Regions from separate parts of the Thermomonas sp. LB-4 genome, predicted to be linked through region 2. Evidence: riboswitches for the same ligand, from Rfam matches in the RefSeq annotation. Region 2 holds a riboswitch; the other holds the start of a gene.
What was found. Region 2 has a riboswitch for thiamine pyrophosphate ahead of SPK54_RS10030 (TonB-dependent siderophore receptor). Riboswitches for the same ligand answer to the same signal wherever they lie in the genome.
Positions count from the first base shown of each region.

Region 1: it holds a riboswitch for thiamine pyrophosphate, as region 2 does, so the genes downstream of both, thiC (phosphomethylpyrimidine synthase ThiC) here and SPK54_RS10030 (TonB-dependent siderophore receptor) in region 2, are expected to answer to the same signal.

Region 1 covers NZ_JAXOFT010000029.1:3,277-18,205, reverse strand. The annotation lists gene SPK54_RS12495 (DUF3667 domain-containing protein) at 1-553, shown strand, start outside; gene SPK54_RS12490 (DUF3106 domain-containing protein) at 716-2,086, opposite strand; gene SPK54_RS12485 (hypothetical protein) at 2,180-2,326, shown strand; gene SPK54_RS12480 (primosomal protein N') at 2,879-5,089, shown strand; gene tal (transaldolase) at 5,145-6,086, shown strand; gene SPK54_RS12470 (NAD(P)/FAD-dependent oxidoreductase) at 6,097-7,368, shown strand; gene SPK54_RS12465 (trimeric intracellular cation channel family protein) at 7,379-7,993, shown strand; gene SPK54_RS12460 (DNA methyltransferase) at 8,125-9,261, shown strand; gene SPK54_RS12455 (hypothetical protein) at 9,252-9,857, opposite strand; gene rpoH (RNA polymerase sigma factor RpoH) at 9,954-10,832, opposite strand; TPP riboswitch at 11,039-11,140, shown strand; gene thiC (phosphomethylpyrimidine synthase ThiC) at 11,212-13,020, shown strand; gene SPK54_RS12440 (FAD-dependent oxidoreductase) at 13,017-13,985, shown strand; gene thiS (sulfur carrier protein ThiS) at 13,985-14,182, shown strand; gene SPK54_RS12430 (thiazole synthase) at 14,184-14,929, shown strand, end outside.
Region 2 covers NZ_JAXOFT010000015.1:792-15,720, forward strand. The annotation lists gene pnuC (nicotinamide riboside transporter PnuC) at 1-198, opposite strand, end outside; gene SPK54_RS10030 (TonB-dependent siderophore receptor) at 195-2,360, opposite strand; TPP riboswitch at 2,419-2,514, opposite strand; gene SPK54_RS10035 (phosphotransferase) at 2,555-3,691, opposite strand; tRNA gene SPK54_RS10040 (tRNA-Phe) at 3,776-3,851, opposite strand; gene SPK54_RS10045 (DUF6491 family protein) at 4,003-4,431, shown strand; gene SPK54_RS10050 (oxidative damage protection protein) at 4,413-4,682, opposite strand; gene mutY (A/G-specific adenine glycosylase) at 4,679-5,812, opposite strand; gene SPK54_RS10060 (hypothetical protein) at 5,809-7,107, opposite strand; gene ftsY (signal recognition particle-docking protein FtsY) at 7,175-8,290, opposite strand; gene rsmD (16S rRNA (guanine(966)-N(2))-methyltransferase RsmD) at 8,351-8,965, shown strand; gene coaD (pantetheine-phosphate adenylyltransferase) at 8,970-9,470, shown strand; gene SPK54_RS10080 (hypothetical protein) at 9,530-10,018, shown strand; gene SPK54_RS10085 (YfhL family 4Fe-4S dicluster ferredoxin) at 10,095-10,355, shown strand; gene ggt (gamma-glutamyltransferase) at 10,352-12,076, shown strand; gene SPK54_RS10095 (MBL fold metallo-hydrolase) at 12,128-13,018, shown strand; gene SPK54_RS10100 (MAPEG family protein) at 13,027-13,413, shown strand; gene upp (uracil phosphoribosyltransferase) at 13,421-14,053, opposite strand; gene SPK54_RS10110 (aminotransferase class III-fold pyridoxal phosphate-dependent enzyme) at 14,142-14,929, opposite strand, start outside.

The DNA of each region.
Region 1 (14,929 bases), on a different contig from region 2:
ACGCTTCAACGACAGTCGCTGGGACGAGAAGAAAAATCCGCTCGACACCTCGCTGCCCGGCTTCGCCGACCGCTGGCTCAATGCGCAGCTGGCGCGCGGCAGCAGCAACATCGCCCGCCTCAAGCAGGACCCGGCGGCATTCAAGGACGCGGCGCTCGGCGCGGTGCCCACCACCCTGTTCGTGCTGGTGCCGGTCTTCGCGCTGATGCTGAAGCTGGCCTATGTCTTCAAGCGCCGCCTGTACATGGAGCACCTGGTGGTGGCGCTGCACAGCCACGCCTTCCTCTGCCTGGACCTGCTGCTGGTGCTGCTGGTGCGCGCGTTGGCGCAGTGGCTGGCGCCGGGCGAGGGCGCGCTGGCCACGCTGTTCGCCTGGGCGGAAGGCCTGCTGCTGGCGTGGATGCCGGCCTACCTGCTGCTGATGCAGAAGCGCGTGTACGCGCAGGGCTGGCCGATGACCGTGTTGAAGTACTTCGTGCTGGGCACCTGCTACTCGGTGCTGCTGAGCTTCGCGGTGCTGGCCAGCATGGCGATCGGGCTGGTGGCGATGTGAGCGCGGTGACCTGCGAGGTCAATCTCGAGGTCGACGCCGGCATTGTGGCTCGCCACCGCTGATTGCCGGCACACACGGCGCAAATGCTGGCGCTGCCGGGCTTCATCGAAGCGCGGGCGGTGGGGCGGCGGATCCCGTGCCCGAAGCGGCGCCGGTGCAGCACTATTGCTGCAGGCGCGCACGCAGCCAGGCCGAGCGCTGCGGGGGCGGCTGCGCCAGCAGCTCGCGACGCAGCGCCGCGCGGGCGTCCGGCGGGGTGATCTGCGCCAGCCGTGCCAGGGTATCCAGCTCCTCGGCGGTCGCGGCGCGCAGCAGCCGCAGCAGGGCTTCGCGCTCGCCGGCTTCGACGTAGGCGAACAATGCGGCGATGCGCGGCCAGTCCTTGCCCAGCCGCGGCCCCAGGTGCCAACCGCGATGGGCGTCGAACGACAGCGCCGCGTAGCGTTCGCGCAGGGCCTGCTGCTCGGCCGCCGGCAGCGCGGCCAATCGCGCCGCCAGCCGGCGCAGCAGGGCCTGTTCGTCGGCCGGCAGAGCCTGCCATTCCGCCAGCGCGCCGCGCTGCTGCGCGCGTTGCAGCGGCGACAGGCGGTCCCAGGCGCGCATGCGCTCGGACAGGCGGGTGACCGCGGCCGGCTCGGCAGCTGCCGCCGAGGCGGTGTCCGCGAAGGACGCGGCCAACGGCGGCGCCGGCAGCGCGTCGGGCGCCTCCACCGCCAGCCAGGCCAGCAGCGGCAGCTGCAGGGCCAGCTGCACGGTGCCCGGCTCGGCCAGCAGGTCGCGATCGGGGTGCAGGGCCGGATCGGTGGGGTCGAAGCGTGCCTTGGGCGCAGCGGCGGGGGGCAGCGGCGCCACCTGCACATGATTGCGCCAGTGATCCAGCAGCTCGCGGCCGCGCGGGTGCAGGAAAAAGCTGCCCACCAGGGCGACGACGCACAGCGCCACCCCCAGCCACAGCCAGCGCAGGCGCCGCCGATGGCGCGCAGTGGCTGCAGGCTGTTCGGCCGGCGTCGCGGCAGCGGACGCCGCGCCGGCCGCAGGCGCGGCGTCGGGCAAGGCGTCCAGCGCCCGCTGCGCGGCCGCGCGCCAAGCGCGCCAGACGTCGAGGTCGGGCTGGCCCAGCGCGTCGCGCGGCAACGCATCGCGGATGCGCAGCTGGTAGGCCTCGACCTCGATCCCGAGCGCCGCAGCGGCATCGGCATCTTCCAGGGCGCCCACCAGATGCAGCAGCAGGGCTGCCCGCACCGGGGGCGGCAGCCGCGCGATCCCGGGCAGCGGGCCGGCGGCCGCGGTGCCCGCCGTCTGCCGCATGGTCGGCGCGCTCAGCAGCAGCCGCCAGTACTGCCGCGGCCATTGCGCGATCGGCCACTGGCCGGCCTCGCCGGCGAAGACCCGGCCGGCCGCCTCAAGCGCGCGCGTCGCCGCGACGGCATCGCCGCACTGCACCAGCGCCAGCAGGCGGGCGCGCCGATCCAGGCCACGCAGGAACGCGGCCACCGCCGCGGATGGAGGGGCAGGAGGACTGGCTCTGGTCATGTCGGGGCAATCGGCACCCATCCATCTTATAGCGGCCGCTTCCGGCGCCGGCCGCCTGCTGGCGACGCCGGACGGGCAGGCTTCAGCGAGCGCATGGTCGGCGCAGCCGCGCCAGTTGTGCACAGCGGCATGGGGCGGGCGGCAACGCCGGCAGCACCGGCCACCGGCGTTTTCCGGGCCGCGCAGGCTTGGCGCAACTGTTTGATTTTGAAAGGCATCGATGCAGCGATGAAAATTTGACCAGCATCACGCAGGGGGCGCTGCTGCTGGCTTGCGGTAGGTCTTCCCGGCGTCGCACACAGGCTTATCCACAGGTGGTGGGGATAACCGGGGTTTTCCGGGCAGAAACAGCCGCTTGCGCGGAATTCCGTGCGCTGGCCCACACAAATGCCCTTCCACGCCCCGGCGCGGAATGGCTTGACACCCTCTGCCACGGTGGCTCCGCCAGCACCGGCGCGGGCTGCGGGCGGAGCAGTTGTGCACAGCCGTGAAGAGACGGTCACAAAGCTGGGTTCCACGTTAACGGGAGCGCTGCCCGGTACCGTGTTCCACGGTCAAGTAATTGATTGATAAAGAAAATCCGAATGTGGCGATTTTTTGTCCAGCTGAACCAAAGGACGCTGGGACGGCGCTTGCGCAGCAGTGGACGGGCCCCATGCACAGACTTATCCACAGTCGATGTGGATAAGCCTCCTTTTCCTGCAATAACAGCCACTTGCATGGAAGAGGTGAGCGCGGGGTCAGGTGTGCGCCGCAAGCTGAACGATGGCCGCCGGGGCTAGACTTGACCGGATGACTGCTCCCGCGATCCTGCGCGTGGCCCTGCCGGTGCCGCTGCCGCGTCTGTTCGACTACCTGCCGCCGCCCGGCGTGGACGCCGCGCTGGTGGCGGTGGGCGCGCGGCTGCGGGTGCCGTTCGGCCAGCGCGAGGTCTGCGGGCTGGTGGTCGGCCATGGCCAGGCGGATCCGGGCGTCGAGCTGCGCGCCGCCCTGGACGCGCCGGATGCGGCGCCGCTGCTGCGGGGTGAGCTGCTGGCCTCGTTGCGCTGGCTGGCCGGCTATCTGCATGCGCCGCTGGGGGAGGTGCTGGCCGCCGCGTTGCCGGCGGCGCTGCGCCGCGGCGAGCCGCTGCCGGACATGGCCCGCTACGGCTGGGCGCTGAACGAAGCCGGCCGCACCGCGCTGCCGGCAATGCGCCCCGGCCGGCCCAGGGCGCTGGCGGAACTGCTGCAGATCCTGCGCGACGAGGATTGGCTGGACGTTGCCGCGCCCGGCTGGCGCACGCCGCTGCGCGCGCTGCGCGAGCGCGAACTGGTGGTGCGTCTGGAAACCACCGGAACGGGATCGGGTTCAGTTCCGCGTGGAAGTGAACCCGCCCCCGTTTCCTCCGCTGCCTTTGCGCCCAACGCCGAGCAGCAGATCGCGATCGACGCGATCCGCGGCGCCGCCGGCTTCGCCCCGTTCCTGCTCGACGGCGTCACCGGCAGCGGCAAGACCGAGGTCTACCTGCAGGCGATCGCCGACTGCCTGGCGCGCGGCAGGCAGGCACTGGTGCTGGTGCCGGAAATCGGCCTGACGCCGCAGGCGCTGGCGCGCTTCCGCACCCGCCTGGGCGTGCCGGTGCACGCGCTGCATTCTGGCCTGAACGACAGCGAGCGCGCCGCGACCTGGCTGGCCGCCGCCAGCGGACAGGCGCGGGTGATCGTGGGCACCCGTTCGGCGGTGTTCGTGCCGCTGCCGGAGGCCGGCCTGATCGTGGTCGACGAGGAGCACGACGGCAGCTACAAGCAGTTCGACGGCCTTCGCTACCACGCCCGCGACTTCGCCATCGTGCGCGCCCGCGCACTGGCCGTGCCGGTGGTGCTGGGCAGCGCCACGCCGTCGCTGGAGACGCTGCACAACGCGCAGTCCGGCCGCTACGCGCTGCTGCGCCTGCGCCAGCGGGCGGGCGACGCGCGGCCGCCGCAGGTGCGGGTGCTGGACGTGCGCAAGCGGCCGCTGCATGCCGGCCTGTCCGAGGAGGCGCTGGCGGCGATCCGCGCGGCGCTGGACGGCGGCGGGCAGGTGCTGGTGTTCCGCAACCGCCGCGGCTATGCGCCGGTGCTGCTCTGCCACGACTGCGGCTGGAGCGCGCACTGCCCGCGCTGCAGCACCCCCGAGCGGCCCACCGCGATGACCGTGCACGCCCACGGCAAGCGCCTGCAGTGCCACCACTGCGGCCACCGCCGGCCGTCGCCGCCGGCCTGTCCGGACTGCGCCAGCCTGGGGCTGCAGCCGCAGGGCAACGGCACCGAGCGGATCGAGGCCGAGCTGCAGGCTCGCTTCGACGACGTGCCGGTGATTCGCATCGACCGCGGCAGCACCGGCCAGCGCGATGGACTGCAGAAGCACTTCGATGCGCTGGGCAACCGCCCCGGCATCCTGATCGGCACCCAGATGCTGGCCAAGGGCCACGACCTCGGCAACCTCGTGCTGGTGGTGGTGGTGGGCATCGACGAGGGCCTGTTCTCGGCCGATTTCCGCAGCGGTGAGAAGCTTGCGCAGCTGCTGATCCAGGTGGCCGGCCGCGCCGGCCGGGCGGACCGTCCCGGCACGGTGCTGTTGCAGACCCACCACCCGGAGCATCCGCTGCTGCAGACGCTGGTGGGCGGCGGCTATCACGCCTTTGCCGACGGCGAGCTGGCGCTGCGCGAAGCGGCCGGTTTTCCGCCGTTCGCGCACCTTGCGCTGCTGCGCGCCGAGGCCAAGCAGGCGGAACTGCCGCTGCAGTTCCTGCAGCTGGCGAAGACGCTGCTGGAGGGCAGCGGCATCGACCTGCATGGCCCGTTGCCGGCGCCGATGCCGCGCCGCGCCGGCTACGTGCGTTCGCAGCTGCTGCTGGCCGCGCCGGCACGCGCCGCCCTGCACGTTGCGCTGGAAGGGGCGGTGCCCGCGCTGTACGCGGCGCCGGAGGCGCGGCGGGTGCGCTGGTCGCTGGACGTGGACCCGCTGGACCTGTACTGACCCTTCGCGGTCGCGGTCCTACAATGCGGCGTCCCCATGCAGCACCGGATCGTCCGTGAAATCCCAGCTCGACCAGCTCCGCACGCATTCCGCCGTGGTCGCCGATACCGGCGACATCGAGGCCATCGCCCGCTTCATGCCGATGGATGCCACCACCAATCCCTCGCTGCTGCTGAAGGCCGCGGCGCTGCCCGCGTATGCCCCGCACCTGGCCGCCAGCGCGGCGGCGGCCAGCGGAGATGATCCGGTGGGCGACGCCTGCGACCGGCTGGCGGTGGCGATCGGCAGCGAGATCGTCAAGCTGATCCCCGGCCGCGTGTCCACCGAGGTCGACGCGCGGCTGAGCTTCGATACCGAGGCCACCGTGGCCAGGGCGCACCGGCTGGTGCGGCTGTACGCGGATGCCGGCATCGGCAGCGACCGCCTGCTGATCAAGATCGCCGCCACCTGGGAAGGCATTCGCGCCGCCGAACGGCTGGAGCGCGAAGGCATCCACTGCAACCTGACCTTGCTGTTCTCGTTCGCGCAGGCGGTGGCCTGCGCCGAGGCCGGCGTGTACCTGGTCTCGCCCTTCGTCGGCCGCATCCTCGACTGGCACCTGGCCAACGGCATGGCGCCGCCAGCCGCGCCGCAGGACGACCCCGGCGTGCGGTCGGTCACGCGCATCTGGCAGTACTACAAGCAGCACGGCTACGACACCGTGGTGATGGGCGCCAGCTTCCGCAACACCGGGCAGGTACTGGCCCTGGCCGGCTGCGACCGGCTGACCATCTCTCCCGACCTGCTGGCCGAACTGGAGCGCTCGAACGCGCCGGTGGCGCGTGCGCTGGACGAGGAAGGCGGACGTGTAGCGCCCCCGGCGGCGCTGGACGAGGCCGGCTTCCGCGCCCGCCACGACGAGGACACCATGGCCCGCGAGAAGCTGGAGGAAGGCATCCGCAAGTTCGCCGCCGACCAGCAGCAGCTGGAAGCGCTGCTCGCGGCGCAGCTGGGCTGACGCCGCGGCGATGGCGACCCGGCCGCGCGTGGTGATCGTCGGCGGCGGCTTCGCCGGCCTGTGGGCGGCGCGCGCGCTGGCATCGGCGCCGGTGGAGATCGTGCTGGTCGATCGCGGCAACCACCACCTGTTCCAGCCGCTGCTCTACCAGGTCGCCACCGCCGGCCTGTCCGCGCCCGACATCGCCGCGCCGCTGCGGCACATCCTGCGCAGGCAGAAGAACGTCGAAGTGCGGATGGCCACGGTGACCGGCATCGATCCCGGTGCCAGGCGCGTGGCCCTCGACGACGGTGGCGCGCTCGCTTTCGACTTCCTGCTGGTGGCCAGCGGCGCGACCCATGCGTATTTCGGCAACGAGCATTGGGCGCGGCACGCGCCGGGGCTGAAGACCCTGGACGATGCGCTGGACCTGCGGCGCAAGCTGCTGCTGGCGTTCGAGCGCGCCGAAGCGGCGACCGATCCCGCCGAACGCCAGGCGTGGCTGAGCTTCGCCATCGTGGGCGGTGGGCCCACCGGCGTGGAACTGGCCGGCACGCTGGCGGAGATCGCCCGCCACACGCTGAAGAACGAGTTCCGCAACATCGACCCGTCGACGGCGCGCGTGCGCCTGGTCGAGGCCGGGCCGCGCGTGCTGGCGGCGTTTCCGGAAGCGCTGTCGGAGAAGGCGAGGCGGCAGCTGGAGCGGCTCGGCGTGGAAGTGTCGCTGGGCACGCCCGTCAAGGACATCACCGCGGACGGCTACGCGCTGGGCGATGCCTTCGTCCCGGCGAAGACGGTGGTCTGGGCGGCGGGCGTGGCGGCGTCACCGCTGGGCGCGATGCCGGGCGTGCCGCTGGACCGCGCCGGCCGCGTGCAGGTGCGGCCCGATCTCGGCGTGCCGGGGCATCCGGACATCTTCGTCGCCGGCGATCTCGCCGCGCTGGCACGCGCCGATGGCAGGCCGGTGCCCGGCGTGGCGCCGGCGGCCAAGCAGATGGGTCGCTATGTCGCGCAGGTCATCCGCGCGCGGCTGGCCGGCCGCGTGCTGCCGCCGCCTTTCGCCTACAAGGACTACGGCAACCTGGCCACCATCGGCCGCATGGCGGCGGTGGTCGATCTCGGCACGCTGCGCTTCTCCGGCCTGCTGGCCTGGTGGTTCTGGCTGGTGATGCACGTGTTCTTCCTGATCGGCTTCCGCAACCGGCTCGTCGTGCTGCTCAACTGGTGGTGGGCCTACTGGAGCTACCAGCGCGGGGCGCGGATCATCCTGGGCGAAGGCCGCGATCGGCCGGCGGCGGAGTAACCCCAATCCCATGTCCACCCTGTTGCTCGTGTTCGACCTGATCGGCACCTTCGTGTTCGCCCTCAGCGGCGGCACCCTGGCGGTACGCCAGCGGCTGGACCTGTTCGGCGTGCTGGTGCTGTCCTGCGCCGCGGCGGTGTCGGGCGGGGTCATCCGCGACGTGCTGATCGACGCGCATCCGCCGGCCGCGCTGGCCGACTGGCGCTACCTGGTCACCGCGATACTGGCCGGGCTGGTCACGTTCCGCTGGTCCGCCGCGATCGAGCGCCTGCGCAACCCGGTGCAGCTGTTCGATGCCGCCGGGCTGGCGCTGTTCGCGGTGCTGGGCACCGGCAAGGCGCTGGCGTTCGGGCTGTCGCCGTTCGCGGCGATGCTGCTGGGGATGGTGACGGGCATCGGCGGCGGCATCGCCCGCGACGTGCTGGTGGCGCGCACGCCCGTCGTGCTGCAGGCCGAGCTGTACGCGGTGGCCGCGCTGGCCGGCGGCGGCGTGGTCGCGCTGGCCTCGGCCCTGCACCTGCCGCAGCATCCGGCGATGGTCGCCGGCGCGCTGGCCTGCTTCGGCCTGCGCTGGATGGCGCTGCGCCACGGCTGGCGGTTGCCGGTGGCGCGGCCGCGGGACTGAGGAAAGAAATTGGTGTGCAGTACATATTCATTCGCATCGGATGAGACCAGCACGATGCAAGCTCTGGCTCCATTGAATAAAGACGTCTTGACGTCTATTCTCTCTTTAAGAATGAAAATGGCAGCCCACTCATGAAGCAAATGCCCGGTGCAGTACGCGACTCCATCATTCGCGCGCTTTCGGCAAGACCCAAGGGAGCATCCGTCAAGGACATCGTCGAAGCTGTGAACGATACGATCGGGCCAACACCCGCCTCTTCGATCCGCTCTTACTTGAATCTTAATGCCGGACGTTACTTCGTTCGTAGCGAGCGCGGCGTCTATCGCCTGCATGACGATCTGTTCGATGCTTCACAATTCGATCCGTTCGAACAGAACAAGGCATCTACAAGCACCAGCCCTGAACTCTTCCGTTATGGCTCATCGCTACTCGTTCGATCCGATTGCTTCGAATGGTTGCGTGCCCGCGATGCCTGTTCATTGCATGCAGTGGTGACAGACCCGCCTTATGGTCTGATCGAATACAGCGATACTGAACAAGCCAAGCTGCGTGGTGGGAAAGGCGGTGTGTGGCGGATACCGCCTTCGTTCGACGGTGCTAAACGCACGCCGCTGCCAAGATTCACCGTACTTTCGCCGCAGGATGTCATCGCGCTGGAGGAGTTCTTCCTGCAATGGGGAAAATTGCTTCTGCGTGCGTTGGTGCCCGGCGCGAATGTGGTCGTGGCGTCCAACCCGCTGCTTTCCCATGTCGTCTCCACCGCGCTTGCGAAGGCGGGATTGGAGCGCAGGGGCGAGATCATCCGCCTGGTCATGACCATGCGAGGGGGAGATCGCCCGAAGGGCGCGCATGAGGAGTTTCCCGATGTCAGTGTGATGCCTCGCTCCATGTGGGAGCCGTGGTTGACTTTCCGCAAGCCGTTGGAGGGCCGGGTTCAGGACAATCTCCGGAAATGGGGAACGGGTGGGTTTCGCCGGCCATCCGATGACAAACCTTTCGGAGATGTCATTGCTTCAGCCCCAACGCGGGGACGTGAACGATCCATTGCGCCTCATCCCAGTCTGAAACCACAGGAGTTCCTGCGAACGCTCGTGCGTGCATCCCTTCCGCTTGGGCGAGGAATAGTTTGCGATCCGTTCGCGGGTTCGGGGTCAACCTTGGCTGCGACGGAAGCGGTGGGCTATGCGAGCATTGGTGTTGAGCGTGACCCGGAATACTTCCGTCTTGCGCAAACGGCTCTTCCGAAGCTGGCTAAGCTTCAGGTCTGAAGCCTGTAGATCCAGTTGGATCGCAACTTCGCAACGCCTTCTTTGTGGAGCGTTGCTGTTCTGGTTCCGAGTTCACCGCGTGCATTCTTTCTGAAGTCTTCTTGCACGACTTTACCGAGATAGACCTCGGTGAATGCCATCGGCTTCCGCGCATTGGCCGGCTCGGTTTTGTCGTCGATGACATAGACGAAAACACACATCCACTGGTCGCGCGCGCCATGAGTATCGACCGCGCCGCCGGATTTCCGAGTCGTTTTGATTTCGACGCCCTCCGTGCCGGACTTCACGGCATTGTCGGCGTACACGCCTTTCACGAGCAGATCAGGGTGACCGTTGAAGTATTTGTTCTCGGTCAGCGTTCTGGAGTGGCGCGCCACGCTAGCAGTGAGCATGTCGGACAGCAGACCGGACATGATGGCGGGCCGCAACATGTCGTCCATCCGTTGCAAGCCCTTGTCGATTAGGGCGGCATTCACGTCGTGGAAGAAATCATAAATATCTTGCATCGCAAGCTCAAAGTCCTTCAGTCTCAGCTGGAAGGGCAGGTCGGCTTGCTCGTTGAATGCAGAAAAATCGACGCGATTGCGTTGGGTCATGGTTAGCGGGGTTGTTCGGTGGTTTTGCGAGTCTAAACAACAAAACGGCCCGGATCGCTCCGGGCCGTTCGGTGTTGCGTCGATGGCGAAGCGCGCTTACGCCGCGAACAGCGCCTTCATCTTCTTCAGCGCGTTCGCCTCGATCTGGCGGATGCGCTCGGCGGAGACGCCGTATTCGTCGGCCAGTTCCTGCAGCGTGACCTTGCTGTCGGCGTCCAGCCAGCGGCGCTTGATGATGTCGCGCGAGCGGGCGTCGAGGCGGGCCATGCCTTCGCGCAGCACGTCCAGCTGGTCTGCTTCGCTGTCGGCGGATTCGTAGGCGGCGGCGGGGTCGCCGTCATGGGCGACCAGATAGCTCACCGGCGCCGGCGGGGCGTGGTCGTCGTCGGCATCGTCCGGCGCGTCGAAGCCGATGTCGCGGCCGGACAGGCGCGATTCCATCTCCAGCACTTCGCGCTCGGAGACGTTCAGGTCCTTGGCCACCGCGCGCACTTCCTCGGCGTTGAGCCAGCCCAGTCGGGTCTTGCTCTTGCGCAGATTGAAGAACAGCTTGCGCTGCGCCTTGGTGGTGGCCACCTTCACGATGCGCCAGTTCTTGATGATGAACTCGTGCATCTCGGCGCGGATCCAGTGCACCGCGAAGCTGACCAGGCGCACGCCGACGGTCGGGTCGAAGCGCTTGACCGCCTTCATCAGGCCGATGTTGCCTTCCTGGATCAGGTCGCCCAGCTGCAGGCCGTAGCCGCTGTAGCCGCGGGCCACGTGCACCACGAAGCGCAGGTGCGACAGGATCAGTTCCTGCGCGGCGGCGATGTCGTTGTCTTCGCGCAGGCGATGGGCCAGGCGCTGCTCGTCCTCGACCGACAGCACCGGGATCTGGTGCACGCCGCTGATGTAGGCCTCCAGCGAGCCGATGGCGCTGGGGATCGGCAGGTTGTTGGCGACAAGCGCGGTAGACGTCATGGTTTCCCTCATGGCCTCGATTCTAGCAGTCGCATTCTCTGACTGCTGACCGCGCGGTAAGTTCTGAGCGTTGCATCAATGGAACGATTGCGCGTTCAACTTCCGTTTGGTTTGACCGGCTGCGACCGCCCACGCCCGCGGTGTTGCCGACGGGCATCCGCATCTACCACCTCGCCCCGGCCATCGCTTGACAGCATCGGCGTGCCCGCGGATGCTGCGGCCATTCCGAGGGGAGCCCCGTACGGGGCTGAGAAAGCGTCGAGCTGACCCTTGCACCTGATCCGGGTCATGCCGGCGTAGGAACGGAAGAACACGCGCAGTGCCACCGGCACTGCCTGCCGTTGCATCGTCAATCCCGGATCTCCCGCCGCTTCACGAGGAGGAGATCCACATGCAAGCACCCCCCGCCCGTCCGGGCGCCGTCACCACCGGCCCGATCCGCGGTTCGCGCAAGGTCTATCTGTCGCCCCCCGGCCACCCCGGCCTGCGCGTGCCGCTGCGCGAGATCGCACTGGACGACCCGCAGACGCCGCGCCTGCACCTGTACGACACCTCCGGCCCGTATACCGAGGACGGCGCCGCCATCGACCTTGCCGCCGGGCTGTCGCCGCTGCGCGAGAGCTGGCTGGCGGCGCGCGGCTTCGAAACCATCGAAGGACGCACGCTGCGCCCTGAAGACAACGGCTTCGCCAGCGGCGAGCGGCTGGTCGCGGCCTGCCCGGCGGCGCGCACGCTGCGCCGCGGCAACGAGGGCCAGCCGGTGACCCAGCTGGAGTTCGCCCGCGCCGGCATCGTCACCGAGGAAATGGTCTACGCCGCCCATCGCGAAAACCTTGGCCGCATCGCCGCCAGCGACGAGGAAAAGCAGCGGCTGGCGGCAGGCGAGTCGTTCGGTGCGGCGCTGCCGGCGCTGGTGACGCCGGAATTCGTGCGCGAGGAAATCGCCAAAGGCCGGGCCATCCTGCCGGCCAACATCAACCATCCGGAACTCGAGCCGATGGTGATCGGGCGCAACTTCCTGGTGAAGGTGAACGCCAACATCGGCAATTCGGCGCTGTCGTCCGGGGTGGCCGAGGAAGTGGAAAAGCTGGTGTGGGCGATCCGCTGGGGCGCCGATACGGTGATGGACCTGTCCACTGGCCGCAACATCCACAACCTGCGCGGCTGGATCCTGCGCAACGCGCCGGTGCCGATCGGCACGGTGCCGCTGTACCAGGCGCTGGAAAAAGTGGGCGGCGACCCGGCCAGGCTGGACTGGGAGGTGTTCAAGGACACCCTGGTCGAGCAGGCCGAGCAGGGCGTGGACTACTTCACCATCCATGCCGGCGTGCGGCTGGCGCACGTGCCGCTGACCTCGAAGCGCGTCACCGGCATCGTTTCCCGCGGCGGTTCGATCATGGCGCGCTGGTGCCTGCGCTACCACCGCGAGAACTTCCTGTACGAACGCTTCGACGAGATCTGCGACATCCTGCGCCGCTACGACGTGTCCTTCTCGCTGGGCGACGGGCTGCGCCCCGGCAGCATTGCCGATGCCAACGACGCCGCCCAGTTCGCCGAACTCGACACCCTGGGCGAGCTCACCCGCGTGGCGTGGGACAAGGGCTGCCAGGTGATGGTGGAAGGCCCCGGCCACGTGCCGATGCACAGGATCCGCGACAACATGACGCGCCAGCTGGAAGCGTGCAGCGACGCGCCGTTCTACACCCTGGGCCCGCTGACCACCGACGCCGCGCCCGGCCATGACCACCTGACCTCGGCGATCGGCGCGGCGATGATCGGCTGGTTCGGCACCGCCATGCTCTGCTACGTCACCCCCAAGGAGCACCTGGGCCTGCCCGACCGCGACGACGTCAAGACCGGCGTGATCAGCTACAAGATCGCCGCCCACGCCGCCGACCTGGCCAAGGGCCATCCGGCCGCGCAGGCGCATGACGATGCGCTGTCGCGGGCGCGCTTTTCGTTCCGCTGGGAAGACCAGTTCAACCTCTCGCTGGACCCCGACACCGCGCGCGCCTACCACGACGCCACCCTGCCCAAGGACGCGCACAAGAGCGCGCACTTCTGCTCGATGTGCGGGCCGAAGTTCTGCTCGATGCAGCTCAGCCACGAGCTGCGCGGCGAGGCCGATGCCGGGATGCAGGCGAAGGCGGCGGAGTTCATCGCCGGCGGGGGCGAGCTGTACGTGGACGCCGCGCCGTGAGCGCGCGCGTGCGGGTGCTCGGCGCCGGCGTGGCCGGCCTGGCGGCGGCATTGGAACTGGCGCAGGCGGGTGCCGAAGTGGAAGTGCTGGAATTGGGCGCGCAGCCCGGCGGCGAGGCTGCCAGCCGCTTTGCCGGCGGCATGCTGGCGCCGTGGTGCGAATGCGTCAGCGCTGAACCGCTGGTGGCCGAACTGGGCCGGCAGGCGCTGGACTGGTGGCCGCGGCAGTACCCCGGCACCGTCCGCAACGGCACGCTGGTATTGGCCGCTGCGCGCGATGCCGGCGAGCTGGAAGCCTTTGCCCAGCGCAGCGACAACTACCGCCGGCTGGACGCCGATGGCGTGGCCACGCTGGAGCCGGAACTGGCCGGGCGCTTCCGCCAGGGCCTGTTCTTCGCCGACGAAGCGCACCTGGATCCGCGCGCGGCGCTGGCGGCATTGGCGGTGCGGGTGCAGGAACTGGGCGTGGAAGTCCGTTGCGGTGTCGATGCGCGCGCGCAGCCGGACGATGGCCGCACGCTGCTGGACTGCCGCGGCTACGCCGCCCGCGACCGCCTGCCGGAGCTGCGCGGCGTGCGCGGCGAAATGCTGCTGCTGCACAGCGACGGGGTGCGCTTCTCGCGCCCGATCCGGCTGCTGCACCCGCGCGGCATGCACTATCTGGTGCCGCGCGGCGACGGTCGCTGCATGCTGGGCGGCAGCATGCTGGAAAGCGACGATGCCGGCGCGCCCAGCGCGCGCGCGGTGATGGAACTGCTGAACGCCGCCTACGCGCTGCATCCGGCGCTGGCCGAGGCGCGCATCCTCGAGCTGGGCCACGGCCTGCGTCCGGCCTTCCCGGACAACCTGCCGCGGCTGCAGCGGCGCGACGGCCGCTGGCATCTGAACGGGCTGTTCCGCCACGGCTACCTGCTGGCCCCGGCGCTGGCGCGGCAGGCCGCCGCGCGCCTGCTGGAGGCGGCGTGATGCAGCTGCAGGTCAATGGCGAAACGCGCGCCGTCGAAGCCGCCACGCTGGCGCAGGCGCTGCTGGAACTGGGCTATCGCGGGGCGCATGTCGCCACCGCCCTCAACGGCGTGTTCGTGCCCGCCGGCCAGCGCGGGGCGCAGGCGCTGCGGGACGGCGACGCGCTGGAAGTCCTCGCCCCGATGCAGGGAGGTTGAGATGCGGGTGTACGACATCGAAGTGGGCTCGCGGCTGTGGCTGGGCAGCGCCCGCTATCCCTCGCCGGCGGTCCTGTCCGCAGCGGTGCGCGGCGCCGGCTGCGACGTGGTGACGGTGTCGCTGCGCCGCGAGAACGCGCAGGCCGGCGCCGGCCAGGCGTTCTGGGCGCTGATCCGTGGCCTCGGCGTGCGGGTGCTGCCCAATACCGCCGGCTGCCATTCGGTGAAGGAGGCCGTCACCACCGCGCGGATGGCGCGCGAGCTGTTCGGCACGCGCTGGATCAAGCTGGAGGTGCTGGGCGCAGGCGAGCTGCTGCAGCCGGACGTGTTCGGGCTGGTGGAAGCGGCGCGGATCCTCTGCGACGAGGGCTTCCAGGTATTCCCCTACACCACCGCCGACCTCGGCGTGGCCGAGCGCCTGCTGGAGGCTGGTTGCCGGGTGCTGATGCCGTGGGGCGCGCCGATCGGCAGCGGCCGCGGGCTGGCCGATCCGTTCGCGCTGCGCGCGCTGCGTGCGCGCTTTCCCGGTCTGCCGCTGGTGGTCGACGCCGGCCTGGGCCTGCCCTCGCACGCGGCGATGGCGATGGAGTTGGGCTTCGACGCGGTGCTGGCGAACACCGCGGTGGCGCTGGCCGCCGACCCGGCGCGGATGGCGCGCGCGTTCGCCGATGCGGTGCGCGCCGGCCACGCCGCGCATGCCGCGGGGCCGATGCCGGTGCGCGACTTCGCCGAGCCGTCCACGCCGGT
Region 2 (14,929 bases):
CAGCCAGCCCGCCACCAGCATCACCACCCAGAAGCACTGCAGCAGCACCTCCGAATACAGCCGCGCGCCGGCGTACACCCAGATGTAGACCGAAACCGACAGCAACCCGACCGGGAAGCACCAGGGGCTGCGCCGCGTGGTCAGCCACACGGCGCTGGCGCTGAGCACCGCCGCGGCGGTTTCGTGGAAGGTGATCACAGGCCCACGCGAACCGTCAGCCGCGCCAGCCGCGGCGCGCCCGGGAACAGGTAGTTGTCGCCCAGCGAGCTGCCCGTGTCGCGCCAGTAGCGGCGGTTGAACAGGTTGTCGATGCCCAGCTGCACCACGAACGCGCGCTCGCGCAGCTGCCCGCGGTAGCGCAGTCCGGCGTCGAACACGTCGTAGGCGGGCACTTCCACCGCGCCGTCCGGGGTGGCCGGGTTGGCCGCGGCGTGACGCCAGCCGGCCAGCAGCGCGAGCTGCGGCATCGCCGGGAGCGCGTAGTCGAGGTGCAGGCTGGCGCGCATCCGCGGCACGTTGACCACCTGCTGGCCGTCGAATGCGGCGTTGCCGGTGTCCTGCGCGTGCGCGCGCAGCAGCGCCACGCTGGCATTGACGCCCAGTGCCTCGGTCAGGCGGCCGTTGGCCGACAGCTCCAGCCCGTCGTGCACCTCCTCGCCGCGCTCGACGAAGGTGAAGCCGGCGGCCGATGCGTCCGGTTGCGCGTACTGATAGGGCTGGCGGATGCGGAACAGGCTGGCGTCCACGTCCAGCCGGTCGTTCCAGCGGTACTTCACGCCGGTTTCCAGCTGGCGGGTGATCCGCGGCGCCAGCATCGCGCCGTCGTTGCTGGTCCAGTAGGGGGCTTCCTTGCCCAGCGACAGTCCCTTGCTGAAACTGGCGTAGACGCGCGTCGCCGCGTCCGGCTGCCACAGCAGCGCGGCCTGCGGCAGTGTTTCGGACAGCCGGGTCTCGCGCTCGATCGCGCCGGCCTTGTTGCGGGCGCGTTCGTGCAGGCGCACCAGCTGCGCGCCCAGCAGCAGCTGCCAGCGGTCGCCCAGATCAAGGCGGTCCATCGCGAAGCCGCTGCGCTGCCAGCTGTCGAGGCGGCGCACCTTGGGGCCGATCTGTTCCGGCGAAGGCGCGAAGGCGGGCGGATCGCCATCGGCGATGTTCCAGCTGCCCACGTATTCGTTGACGTTGCGATGGCGGTCGATGCTGCGGTGGAAGGCGCTTGCGCCGAAGGTGAGCGCATGCGCCACGCCGCCGGTCTGGAAGCGGCCCTCCAGGCTGGCGCGGGCGTTGTCGCCCACGCGGGTGTCGTCCGGGTTGCGGTAGTCGTAGATGTCGTAGCTGCCGTCCGGCGCGAAGTACCAGGGCGGGCTGCCGCTCCAGCAGGCATCCACGTACCAGCAGCCGTAGGCGAAGGCCACGTTGTCGTCGATCACGCTGCGGCTGCGGCCGGCGGCCACGCGCAGCGTCCAGTCCTCGCCCAGGGCGTGGCGCAGGCGCGCGCTGGTGTTGCTGGCGCGGATCGACACCGGCTGCTGCCACGGCTGGTAGCCCAGCATCAGGCTGGGATCCGGGTCCTGCGGCAGCGCCACGCCGCCCAGCAGCTGGTAGCCCGAGACCGAGCGCTGCGCGCTGGTCTGGTAATTGCCGTCCAGCTCCAGCGTGGTGCCCGCCGCGATCTTCCAGTCCGCGGCCAGCGCGTAGAAATTGCGCCGGCCGTCGGCGTGGCGGACGTGCGACTGCATGTCCTCCCACGCCACGTTGGCGCGCAGGCCAAAGCCGGGGGTGAGCCAGCCGCCCACGTCCACGGCCACGTAGCGTGAGCCGCGCGAGTCGGTGCCCAGCGCCAGGTCGCGCACCTCGGCGGGGCGCTTGCTGACGAAGTTCACCACGCCGCCGGGTTCCATCACGCCCGCGGTCACACCCGCCAGGCCCTTCAGCACTTCGACCTGCTGCTTGTCTTCCAGCGCGATCGCCTGCTCGCCGGTCATGGCCAGGTTGTTGGCGCGGTAGCCGGTGCCGGCGTCCAGCGCGAAGCCGCGGATGGCGATGTTCTGGTAGTAACCGACCGGCGCGTAGTTGTCGCCCAGCGAGGCGTCTTCCCGCGCCAGTTCGCTCAGGGTGCGCACCTGGCGGTCGTCGAGCTGCTGGCGCCCGACCACACGGACCGCGGCAGGCGTGTCGCGCGGCGTGGCGGTGCCCCAACCATCGATGCCGGCGTCGCGCGGCTTGTCGTCTCCATCGGTGGTGGCGCGAACCGGCGCGAGGCGGGTGATCTTCGACTGGCCGTCGGCCTCGTCGGCCGGCGCGGCGGTGGCCAACAACGGCAGCAGGGCGAGCAGCAGGGGGGCGGTGCGCAGGGATTTCATCGTCGTCGTCTCAGGGGGGAGAGCGAAGCGACGGCGAACAGCCGTCCGCGCGGGACATGGCTGTTCCAATCAAGCTCCCTACGCCGGTGCAAACCGGATCAGGTTCCAAGGGACTCTCTCAGCCCGGCAACGCCGGGCACCCCCGCTTCAGTCGCCAATTGGACCATGAAAGGCGGCGGGGGGCCAGACGCTGCTCAGGCCGGTGGGCGGATCGCCGCCAGCAAAGCCAGTCCTGGCGGCGTTTCGAACCAGGCCGCATGGGCCAGCAGGAAGCCTTCCCAGGCTTGGTCCGCCTGCGTACGCGCGCCGAACTCGCCCTGGTAATAGTCGATTTCCGACAGCGCGAAATCGATCTGGACCAGCGGCAGCAGGTCGGCCAGCAGGACCCGCTCCGCGTCCGCCAGCGGCAGCACTTCGGCATAGCCACCGACCAGCGCGCGTGCCGTGTCTGGGTGGGCCGCGTCCATCCCGCGCTCCAGTTGCAGCCAGGCCACGGCGTTGCGTTCGATGGCGGTGGCCAGGTCGTAGAGGGCAAAGGTCGGGGCGCACAGGCCGAAATCGAGCACCGCGGCCACCTCGGCGTCCGCGTCCGAGCCGGCCCAGCAGAGGTTGGAAGCATGCCAGTCGCCGTGCGTCCACAGCCGCGGCAGCCCGGCGAGGCGCGGCTGCAGGCTGCGGTGGCGCGCCGCCAGCGGGGCGAGTTCCTCGCGCCAGCCGTCGCGGCCGGCAAGGTAGGCCGCAAGGCCGGGGCGCCAGGCGGTCTGGGCTTCAATGGCTGCATGCAGGTCGGGCGCGCGCAGGGCGTCGTCGCGGGCGACCAGCAGGGTGGCGCTGCGCTGCCTCGCGTCGAAGTCCGCCGCCGCGCGGTGCAGGCGCGCCAGCATGCGGCCGGCGTGGCGGGCATGGCCGAGCTCGCGCAGCGGCGTCCACGAGGGGGTGTCGCGGTAGAGATCCAGGCCGGCGGCCGGTGCATGGACTTCGTACACCCACTCGCCGGCGGGGATCGCGGTCATGCCGGCCGCGTCGGCCAGCACCCGCGGAACCGGGATGGCGCGGCTGCGCAGGTGCTGGAGCAGGGCGTGTTCCTCGCCCAGCGCCGCCAGCGTGCGCACGCGCTGGTGCTGGCGCTTGACGAAGACCTCGCCCGCCGGGGTGCGGACCCGTGCCACCGCTGAGAACGGGCGCGGGCTGCGCCAGAGGATCTGCGCCGGGCCGTGCAGTTCAGGGAAGCGCGCCAGCACTGCGGCCACGTCCGCATCCTCCAGGCGGGGGCGATAGAGGGCGATCTGGTCGCTGTCCCAGCCGTGCAGGGAATGGTTGCTGGCGGTCATGGCGGCCCTCGCTCCGGCGCGGGCGGCGGCCGGCGGATGTCCACAAAGCAGAACGCCCAGCCGGACGAGGACTGGGCGTTGCAATGGTGGCTCGGGACGGAATCGAACCGCCGACACGGGGATTTTCAATCCCCTGCTCTACCAACTGAGCTACCGAGCCATGCTGTGTTGCGAGCCGCGCATGATACGGATCGCCGGCCGGTTGGGCAAGCCATTTCCCGCGCGGCAGCCGCAGGCCCGGCTGGAGCCGCTAAGCAGGCGTTCCGCATCGGTGGGGGAGGATGGCGCTATCCACCGGTCAGGAGAACGCCATGAAAGCGATGGTTGCCGCGGCACTTGCACTGGGGCTGGCGGGTTGCGCCACCGGCCGGCTCAGCGATACCGAACGGCTGGCGCTGTACCAGCAGCATGCCGGCGCCCCAGTGAACCAGATCCGCTATGTCGACCCGATGGGCTGGGATCGCATCGACGACCAGCACGTGGTGCTGCAGATGCGGCCCAACGAAAGCTGGCTGCTGCGCCTGTCCGGGCCCTGCCTGCAATGGAGCAGCGGCTCGCCGTTCCTCGGCCTGTCGTCCTTCAGCGGGATGACCCTTTCCACGTTCGACAAGGTGGTCGCTCCCGGCAGCAACCAGCTCAGCTGCCTGATCCAGGAAATCCGCCCGCTCGACGTGAAGGCCCTGCGGGCGGCCGAGAAGGCGCTGCGCGAGAAAGCCGAGGCTCAGGCTTCCGGCACGTAACCCGGGGGCCTGGCGGCACCGCCCTCGAACAGGTACTTCACCATCTGCGCTTCCAGGAAAGCGCGGTGTTCGGGGTTCATCGGCGAGATCCGGTTCTCGTTGATCAGCATGGTCTGGTGCGCCAGCCAGCGCTGCCAGGCCGGCTTGCCGACCTCGTTGAAGACCCGCTTGCCGGCTTCGCCCGGCCACGGCGGGAAGTCCAGTCCGTCGGTGTCGATGTCGTCCACCACGCAGTGCACCTTGCGGGTCATTCCGTTTGCTCCTGAAGCAGTTTCCGCACCGGCGCGGGCAGGCCGATCGCGGCGAGTTCCGCGCGGTTTGCCCAGCGCAGGTCGGCATTATCGCCGATGGCCGCGCGCGGGCCGTTGACGGCGATCAGCCGCGGGTGGATGCGCAGGCGGAAGTGGGTGAAGCCGTGGTCGAGCGCGGGCAGGGCGCGCGCGCCGGCGAAGTCGCCGTCGAGGTGGCGCTGGAACCACGCCTGCGCCTCATCGACGCCTTCATGCTGCGGCAGCGACCACAGCGAGGCCCAGATGCCGGTCGGCGGGCGCCGCCACAGCAGCACGCGGCCTTCGGGATCTTGTGCGATCAGCATCTGCGTCTCGCGCTGCGGCAGCGGCTTGCCCGGCTTGGCGGCGGGCAGTTCGGCGATGCGTCCCTCGCGGCGGGCAGTGCAGGCGTCCTGCAGCGGGCAGATCGCGCAGGCGGGGTTGGCGCGGGTGCACAGGGTGGCGCCGAAATCCATCTGCGCCTGGGTCCAGTCGGCCAGGCGCGCACCCGGCAACAGCGATCCAGCGATCGACCACAGCTTCTTTTCGACCGCTGGCGTGCCCGGCCAGCCATCGATGCCGAACAGCCGGCACAGCACGCGCTTGACGTTGCCGTCGAGGATCGGCGCGGCATCGCCCCATGCCTGCGTCAGGATCGCGCCGGCGGTGCTGCGGCCGATGCCGGGCAGGGCGACGAGCGCGTCGAGGTCGCGCGGCAGGTCGCCGCCGTGGCGCTCCATGCACAGCTTCGCCGCCGCGTGCAGGTTCCGCGCGCGGGCGTAATAGCCCAGCCCCGACCATAGCGCCAACACCTCGTCCTGCGGCGCGCGCGCCAGCGCCGGCAGGTCGGGCAGGGCGCTTACAAAGCGGTTGAAGTAGCCGGTCACCACCGACACCTGCGTCTGCTGCAGCATGATCTCGCTGAGCCAGACCCGGTACGGCGTGCGCGGATGCTGCCAAGGCAGGTCCATGCGGCCGTGGCGGTCGAACCATGCCAGCAGGCGCGCGGCGATTTCGCCATCGACGCGGCCGTGCGCTGGCTGCGTGGGCGAAGGGTCTGCCGCCGGGTGCTGGCCGGATCGATCTCGGGCGGCCGATGCGCGCGCGCTCATTGTTCGCCCAGCTCCAACTCCACGCCTTCCAGCGTCGCGCCCGCGATTTCGACCTTGGGCGCGGACAGGGTGCCGACCAGCGGCGGCAGCGGCGAGCCGTGGTTGCCTGCATCCAGCCATGCCAGCACCTCGGGCAGGCGGAAGCGCGCATCCAGCGCGGTGGCATCGCGCCGCAGCGACAGCGAAGCGGCGTCGGAAAATGCCATCGCACCGTTGTAGTCCAGCGCGAACGGTAGCGGCGAGGTGGATGCCGAGAGCGGCGCCGGCAGCGCGGGCCATTGTTGCGGCCATCCTGCCAGTGCGCCGTCGAGGTGCAGGCGCAGGCGCCGGCCCGCCGACACGCTGCCGCGCGCCCGCGCGTCCGGTACCTGTCCATCGCCGTCCAGCACCACCGTCACCGGCACGAAGCGCCACGTCGCGTTGTTGAAAGCCATCGGGCCATGCAGCCCCAGCCGGAACGGCGCGTTGGTGGAGCCCGAGCGGTAGCGCCCGGCGATGCCGACTTTGGCCGGCTTGATCAGCGCCGAGTCCTTGCCCAGCCGCAGCGGCCCGGCCAGATACACCTGCGCAGGCACCCGCCAGCCGGCACCGGCCAGGGTCAGCGTGCCCACGCCAGCCACGCCGGTGGGCAAGCCGGACAGCAGGCGCTGCGGATGGGTCACCGTGATGGCGAGGTCAGCGGGGATCGACAGCGGCGCATCGCTGTAGCGGCCGCGCACCTGCGCGCGCAGGGGGCGCTGCGGGTGCAATGCGGGCAGGTCGATGTCGAGGCCGTCGATGCGCCAGTCGTCGTTGTCGATGCGGCCTTCGCGCACGCGCAGGCCGTCGGTCAACGCGGGGATGCGGGTTTCGCCGCCGGGCGGGCGCGTGGCCAGCCAGCGCTGCAGGGCGGGGACATCCAGCACCGGCGCGTCCAGCTCGATGCGCTGCACGGTCAGGTCGGCGCCGCGGGTGCGCAGCGTGCGCCAGGGCAGCGAGACGAACGCGCGCCGCGCCTTCAGCAGTGCGGCGCTGTCGCCGGGCCGCCTGGCTTCCACTTCGCGCAGCACCAGCTGGGGGGTGCCGCGCAGGCGGTAGTCGACCCCCTGTGCGCGCAGCTGCAGGCCCAGCGCATTGCCGGCCAGCGACAACAGCGTCGCGCCCGCGCGCCCGGGCTGCAGCAGCCAGCCGGCCAGCAGCAGGAAGCCGAGCAGCAGGGCGATGAGGACCGCCGCGATGCGCAGCAGCCGCCGCAGCAAGGTCCTGCGTGGGATCGCGCCCGGAGCGCGCTTCATCGGGTCAGCGGTGGCGTCCATTGCGCCCCATCATGTGGCATCGGCCGTTGACGCTGCGCGGGCGTGCGCAGCGGCGCACGCGGCCGGGTCAGGCCCGCCCCAGTTCGGCCGGGAGCAGCGCATCGACGAAGGCCTCGGCGTCGAACACGCGCAGGTCTTCCGGGCGCTCGCCGATGCCGGCGTAACGGATCGGGATGCCGAACTCGCGGGCCAGCGCGAACACCACGCCGCCCTTGGCGGTGCCATCCAGCTTGGTGACCACCAGGCCGGTGACCGGGATCTTCTCGTTGAACTTGCGCACCTGGTTGATTGCGTTCTGGCCGGTGGTGCCGTCGATCACCATCAGCACTTCGTGCGGCGCCTCGGGGTCCAGCTTGCGCAGCACGCGCGCCACCTTGGCCAGCTCGTCCATCAGGCCGCCCTGGGTGTGCAGGCGGCCGGCGGTGTCGGCGATCAGCACGTCCACGCCGCGCGACTTCGCCGCCTGCAGCGCATCGAACGCCACCGAGGCGGCATCCGCGTTCTGGCCCTGCGCCACCACGGCCACCCCGTTGCGCTCGCCCCAGGCCTGCAGCTGCGCGACCGCGGCGGCGCGGAAGGTGTCGCCGGCGGCCAGCATCAGGCTGCGGCCCTCGTCCTTGTAGCGGCGCGCCAGCTTGCCGATGGTGGTGGTCTTGCCGACGCCGTTGACGCCGATGGTCAGCAGCACGAAGGGCTTCTTCGTCGCGTCGATCTGCAGCGGCTGCGCCACCGGCAGCAGCAGCGCGACCAGGTCGGCGCGCAGCCCCCGCAGCAGCGCGTTGGCATCGGCGAACTCGCGCGCCTTCATGCGCTTGCGCAGAGATTCCACCAGCGCGGTGCTGGCGGTCACGCCGACGTCGGCGGTGAGCAGGGCGGTTTCGATCTCGTCCAGCAGCTCGTCGTCGAGCTTGGGGTTGCGCGAGAACAGGCCGCTGAAGCTGCGCGCGAAGGCGCTGCCGCGCAGGCGCTCGCGCCAGCCGGGCTTGCCGGCGGCTGCGGGTTCGGCATGCGCAGGTCCGGCAGCCGCCACTTCGACGACCTCGGGTTCCGGCAGCGGCGCAGGCGCCGACAGCTCGGCAACCAGCGGCGCTTCGGCCGCGGCGGCATTCGGAACAGGGGGCTGGGCCGCTTCCGGCGTGGGAGTTTGCGCGTCGGGTTTCTTGCGGCGGAACCAGCTGACCATGAGGCCGTGGGAATGTCGGAGAATGGCGGCCATGTTAGCACCCGCCCCCCATTCGCCCCGATGAACGCGCGCCCTGGCAAGCAGCCTGCGGGCGGCGTCGGCAGCGTCCGCATCATCGCCGGGCAGTGGCGCGGCACGCGCCTGCCGGTGCCCGACCGGCCCGGCCTGCGGCCGACCTCCGACCGCGTCCGCGAAACCCTGTTCAACTGGCTGCAGCCGGTGCTGCCGGGCGCGCGGGTGCTGGACCTGTTTGCCGGCAGCGGTGCGCTGGGGCTGGAAGCGGCGTCGCGCGGCGCGGCGCATGTGCAGCTGGTGGAGGCCGACGGCGCGCTGGCGCAATCACTGGCCGATGCCGCGGCGCGGCTGGATGCGCAGGGCAGGGTGGCGGTGCGGCGTGGCGATGCGCTGGCCTTCCTGGGCGAGGACGCCGCCGAGCCGTGGGACATCGCCTTCGTCGATCCGCCGTTCGCGGCCGGGCTGTGGCCGGCGGTGCTGGCGCTGCTGCCGGCCCGGCTGGCGGCGGACGCGTGGATGTACGTGGAAAGTCCGGCCGGGCACGCGCCGCAACTGCCCGCGGACTGGGCACTGCATCGCGAAAGCGCGACCCGCGACGTGCGCTATGCCCTGTACCGGCGGGTTACACTTCCGGGCATCCTGAACGCGGCGAACCCTTGACGACATGAGCGCGGCGGCCCGCATCGCGGTCTATCCCGGCACCTTCGACCCGATCACCAACGGCCACCTGGACCTGGTGAACCGGGCGGCGCCGCTGTTCGAGAGGCTCGTCGTCGGCGTGGCTGCAAGCCCCACCAAGGGGCCGGCACTACCGCTGGACCTGCGGGTGTCGCTGGCGCGCGAAGCGCTTGGCCACCACCCCAACGTGGAGGTGCGCGGCTTCGGTTCGCTGCTGGCGCACTTCGTCAGCGAATGCGGCGCCGGCGTGCTGTTGCGCGGCCTGCGCGCGGTGTCGGATTTCGAGTACGAGTTCCAGATGGCCAGCATGAACCGCCACCTGATCCCGGAGGTCGAGACGCTGTTCCTGACCCCGGCCGAGCAATTCGGTTTCATTTCGTCGTCGCTGGTGCGGGAGATCTCGCGGCTTGGCGGCGACGTGTCCGGCTTCGTGCCCGCCGCGGTCGCGGCGGCGCTCGAGGCGCAATGGCGGGGCGGGTCGACATGATCCGCACGCCACACTCCGACGTTGTATCCATCGCCACTGCCATGCACCGGGGAAAGCCCATGAAGATGTTGTCTCGCCTGCTCGTCGTAGCCTGCCTTGCGCTGCCGTTCACCGCCTGCAAGAAGGAAGAGGCCCCCACAACCGAGGCCGTTGCCGCCGTTCCGCTGCCGACCAGCAGCGAGCAGAAGGACTGGGTGCCCTACCTGCAGTACAAGCTGACCCCGCACATGGCCGGCATCAACAACAGCCCGTTCGTGTACTTCCTGCCCAAGGCCGATACCGAGGACTTCGGCGGCAAGTACGAGCGCCAGCTGGAGAAGCTGGAAACGGACCTGGGCCGCGGCATCACCGAGGGCAACATGCTGGTGTTCGCCTCGCCGGCGCCGGAGAAGGAAGTCGAGATGATCGAGACCGCGTTCAAGCAGGTCGCGCCGGGCACCATGAAGGGCGTCAAGGTGGTCTTCATCGGCACCCCGATCCTGGGCGAGCGCGTCAAGGCGGCGGTCGAGCCGGCCGGCGTCAACTACATCTTCGAAGAAGCGAAGTAAGCCCGGCGCCCCGCGCCCGCACGGCGGGCGCGGTTCGGCCAGGTGCCCCGGGCCTTGCCCGGCACGATGGAACCCCATGTCGCTCAAGATCAACGAGCTTTGCGTCAACTGCGACGTCTGCGAGCCGGTCTGCCCGAACAAGGCGATCTCGATGGGGCCGGAGATCTACGTGATCGACCCCGCGCTCTGCACCGAGTGCGTGGGCCATTTCGACGAGCCGCAGTGCGTGGCGGTCTGCCCGGTGGAATGCATCGACCCCGATCCGGAGCATCCGGAATCGCAGGAGCAGCTGCTGGCCAAGCTGGCCGGGCTGCGTGCCCAAGGAGTAACGGAATGATGAAGCGTGTCGCGTCGCTGCTGTTCGCCCTGCTGCTGCCGCTGGCGTCCACCGCCGCTCCCGCCGGTCCGGCCGCGCACCCGCCCGGCGCGGCGATCGCGTCCGCGCATACGCTGGCCACCGATGCCGGCATCGAGGTGATCGGCAAGGGGGGCAACGCCTTCGACGCGGCGGTGGCGGTGTCGGCGGCGCTGTCCGTGGTCGAGCCGATCAGCTCCGGCCTTGGCGGCGGCGGGCTGTGGCTGCTGCACGATGCGAAGAGCGGGCGCGACGTGTTCGTGGACGCGCGGGAGACCTCGCCCGCCTCGGCCACGCCTGACCGCTTCCTCGACAAGGACGGCAATCTGGACCGCGACCGCGCGCAGAACGGGCCGTGGGCGGCGGGCATCCCCGGCCTGCCGGCGATGCTGGTGCACGTGGCGGAAAAATACGGCCGCCTGCCGCTGTCGCAGTCGCTGGCGCCGGCCATCCGCATCGCCCGCGACGGCTTCCCCGTGTATGGGCGGATGGCGCGCGGCTACGCGGCCAAGCGCAAGGTGATGGACCGCTACCCCGGCACCCGCGCGGTGTTTTCGCCGAACGGCAGGCCGATCGCCGAGGGCGACCTGCTGCGCCAGCCTGACCTGGCCGCCACCCTGCAGCGGCTTGCGGCCCAGGGCTTCGACGGCTTCTACCGCGGCACCACCGCGAAGAAGCTGGTGGCCGGCGTCAACGCGCAGGGCGGGCAGTGGCGGCTGGATGAACTGGCCGGGTATTCGGTGAAGGAGCGCGAGCCGATCCGCTTCCGCTACCACGACTGGGACATCACCACCGCGCCGCCGGTGTCTTCGGGCGGCATCGCGCTGGCGCAGATGCTGCAGATCCTCGAGCCGTACGACGTCAAGGCGATGCCGGAGGCCGAGCGCGTGCACCTGGTGGTGGAGTCGATGCGTCGCGCCTTCCGCGACCGCACCTTCTACCTGGGCGATCCTGATTTCGTGCGGGTGCCACAGCGGCTGCTGACCAGCGCCGACTATGCCGCCGGGCTGCGCGCCACCATCAATCCGTCCAAGGCCACCCCCAGCAACCTGCTGTCGGGCCAGCCCACGCCGCTGGAAGACGAGGAGACCACCCACTTCTCGATCATCGATGCCGAAGGCAACCGGGTGGCCGCCACCCAGACGGTGAACCTGCTGTTCGGTTCCGGGCTGGTGCCGCCCGGCACCGGCGTGCTGCTCAACAATGAAATGGACGACTTCGCCCTCAAGCCGGGGACGCCCAACGCCTTCGGGGTCATGGGCTATGAAGCCAACGCCCCCAAGCCCGGCAAGCGCATGCTCAGCTCGATGACCCCGGCCTTCATGGAATCGAAGGACCGGGTGGTGGTGCTGGGCACGCCCGGCGGCAGCCGCATCATCACCATGGTGCTGCTGGGCATCCTCGGCTTTGATGCCGGGCTGGACGCGCAGCAGGTGGCGGCGCTGCCGCGCTACCACCACCAGTGGCTGCCGGACGTGATCGATGCCGAGAGCGGCGCGATTTCCGCCGAGGTGGCGGCGGCGCTGCGGGCGATGGGCCACACCGTCGAACTGCCGCCGGCGGAAGCCGAGGGCGGCCGCGGTTCCAGCCACGTCTGGGGCAACCTGCAGACGGTGGAGTGGGTGCGCGCGGGCAACCTCCTGCGCGGCGGCAGCGACCCGCGCTATCCGGAAGGCAAGGCGGCGATCCTGGCGCAGCCCTGATCGCCCCCTCAGGCGCTGCCCCCCGGAGGGCGGGCGGCGTACACTGCAGCGATGAAACTCTGGTCGATCCTGGGCAATTCGCAGAAGCTCGACGGCGGCGCGATGTTCGGCAACGCGCCGCGCGCGCTGTGGGAGCGCTGGATGGCGGTGGATGCGCACAATCGCATCGACCTTGCCTGCCGCGCGCTGCTTGCCAGCCCGCTTGCCGGCAAGACGGTGCTGTTCGAAACCGGCATCGGCGCGTTTTTCGCGCCGGCGCTGCGTGAACGCTACGGTGTCGTCGAAGATCGCCACATGCTGCTGGAGTCGCTGGGCCGGGCCGGCTTCAGCCACGAGGACGTCGACGTGGTGGTGCTTTCGCACCTGCACTTCGACCACGCCGGCGGCCTGCTGGCGCCGTGGGCGGAGGGCCGCGCGCCGGAGCTGCTGTTCCCCAACGCCACCTTCGTGGTCGGCGCGCGGCACTGGCAGCGCGCGCTGCACCCGCATCCGCGCGACCGCGCCAGCTTCATTCCCGAGCTGCCCGCGCTGCTGGAGGCTAGCGGACGGTTGGAGCTGGTCGAGGGCGATTGCTCGCAGGCGCTGGGCAATACCGTGCGCTTCCACCACAGCGACGGCCATACGCCGGGGCTGATGTTGGCGGAGATCGTCGGCCCGGAAACGGTGGAGGGCCAGCCGCATGGCGGGGTGGTGTTCTGCGCCGACCTGATTCCCGGCCGGCCGTGGGTGCACGTGCCGATCACCATGGGCTACGACCGCAACGCCGAGCTGCTGATCGACGAGAAGCGCGCGTTCCTGGAGGACAAGCTCGTGCGCAACGTGCGCCTGTTCTTCACCCATGACCCGGGCTGCGCGCTGGCGCAGGTGGTACGCGACGAAAAGGGGCGCTTCGGTACCGCCCACGAATACCCCGAGCTGCACGCCCGCAGCCTGTCCGCCTGAGCATCGCGATGCCGAAGATCACCCTGCTGTTCGCCGCCCTGCACGTGCTGCTGATGCTGGCCCTGCTGGTGCCCATTTCCCGCCACCGCCACGCCCACAAGATCGGCCTTGGCGACGGTGGCGACAAGGTGCTGGCGCGCAGGATCCGCGTGCACGGCAATTTCGTCGAGCACGCGCCGTTCGCGCTGCTGGTGCTGGCGCTGCTGGAACTGTGCGGGCTGCCTGCCGCGCTGACCTGGGGCTTCGGCGGTGCGCTGCTGCTGGGGCGGGTGCTGCACGCGCAGGGGCTGTCGCGCGGCGGCGGCTATTCGTTCGGCCGCTTCTGGGGCACCGCGCTGACCTGGCTGGTGTTCCTGCTGATGGCGCTGGCCGGGCTCTGGCTGGCGCTGCGCTGAGCCCTGCTCAATCCACCGGGGTGCCGAACAGCCGGTCGCCTGCATCGCCCAGGCCCGGGCGGATGTAGGCGTTCTCGTCCAGCCGCTCGTCGATGGCGGCGACGTACACCTCGATGTCGGGATGCGCGGCTTCCAGCGCCGCCAGCCCTTCTGGTGCGGCCACCAGGAAGATGCACTTGATCCGCGGGCAGCCCGCCTGCTTGAGCAGGGTGATCGCCGCCGCGGCGCTGCCGCCGGTGGCCAGCATCGGGTCGATCAGCAGCGCGGTACGCGCGTCCATGCGATCGGCCAGGCGCTGGTAATAGCCTTCCGGTTGATGGGTCGTCTCGTTGCGGCGCAATCCGATGACGCTGACCGGCGCCGCCGGCAGCAACTCCTGTACGCCGGGCAGGAAACCGAGGCCGGCGCGCAGGATCGGCACCAGGGTCAGTTTCTCGCTGCGGACGTGCTCCACGTGCAGCGGGCCGGCCCAGGTCTGCACCGTCACCGGTTCGGTTGGCAGGTCGCGGGTGGCCTCATAGGCCAGCAGGCTGGCCACTTCGCCGGCCAGCTGGCGGAACAGCACCGGGTCGGTGGCGATGTCGCGCAGCTTGCCGAGCTTGTGGCGGACCAGGGGATGATCGACGACGTGGGTTTTCATGCCGCCAGCCTAACGGGATGGTCGGCGCAAAAACAGACGGGGCGGCCGAGAGGCCGCCCCGTTGCGTCGTGCCGCTGGCCTGCGCGGCTCAGGCGGCCGCGGCGCGGGTCACCCGCGGGCCTTCCAGCAGCGCGCGCTTGACCACGGCGACCACCAGTTCCAGTTCCTCCCTGGTGACCGCGAACTGCGGGGTGAAGCGCAGCGAGTTCTCGCCGCCGTGGATCACGCCGATGCCGTGCTCGCGCATCCATTCCTCGGTGGAGCCGGCGCCGTAGCCCTTGAACTGCTTGGTCAGCTCGCAGGAGAACAGCAGGCCGGTGCCCTGGACCTTGGTGATCGGGCCGTTCAGCTCCGCCTTCAGCGCTTCCAGCAGGGCGATGGCGTCGCGGCCGCGCTGCTGGATATTGGCGCGCAGCGCCGGGGTCAGCGCGTCCAGCACGGTGCAGGCCACGTCCAGCGCGCGCGGGTTGGCGGTCATGGTGTTGCCGTACAGGCCGCGCTTGTAGATCTCGGCGGCGTGCTGGGTCACGGCCAGCACGGACAGCGGGTACTGGCCGGCGTTGAGCGCCTTGGAATAGGTTTCCATGTCCGGTGCCTCGGCCTGCTCGAAGCCGGGGTAATCCACGATCGACAGATAGCCGGTGGCGCGCAGGCCGGCCTGGATCGAATCCACCAGCAGCAGGCCGCCGTGGGCGCGGGTCAGCTCGCGGGCCAGGTTGTAGAAGTCCACCGGCACGCTGCGGCCCGGATCGCCTTCGCCCATCACCGGCTCGAGGAACATCGCCTCGATGAACCAGCCGTTGGCGTCGGCATCACTGAAGACCTTGCGCAGCGCGTCCATGTCGTACGGCGCCACGGTGATCACCGAATCCTCGC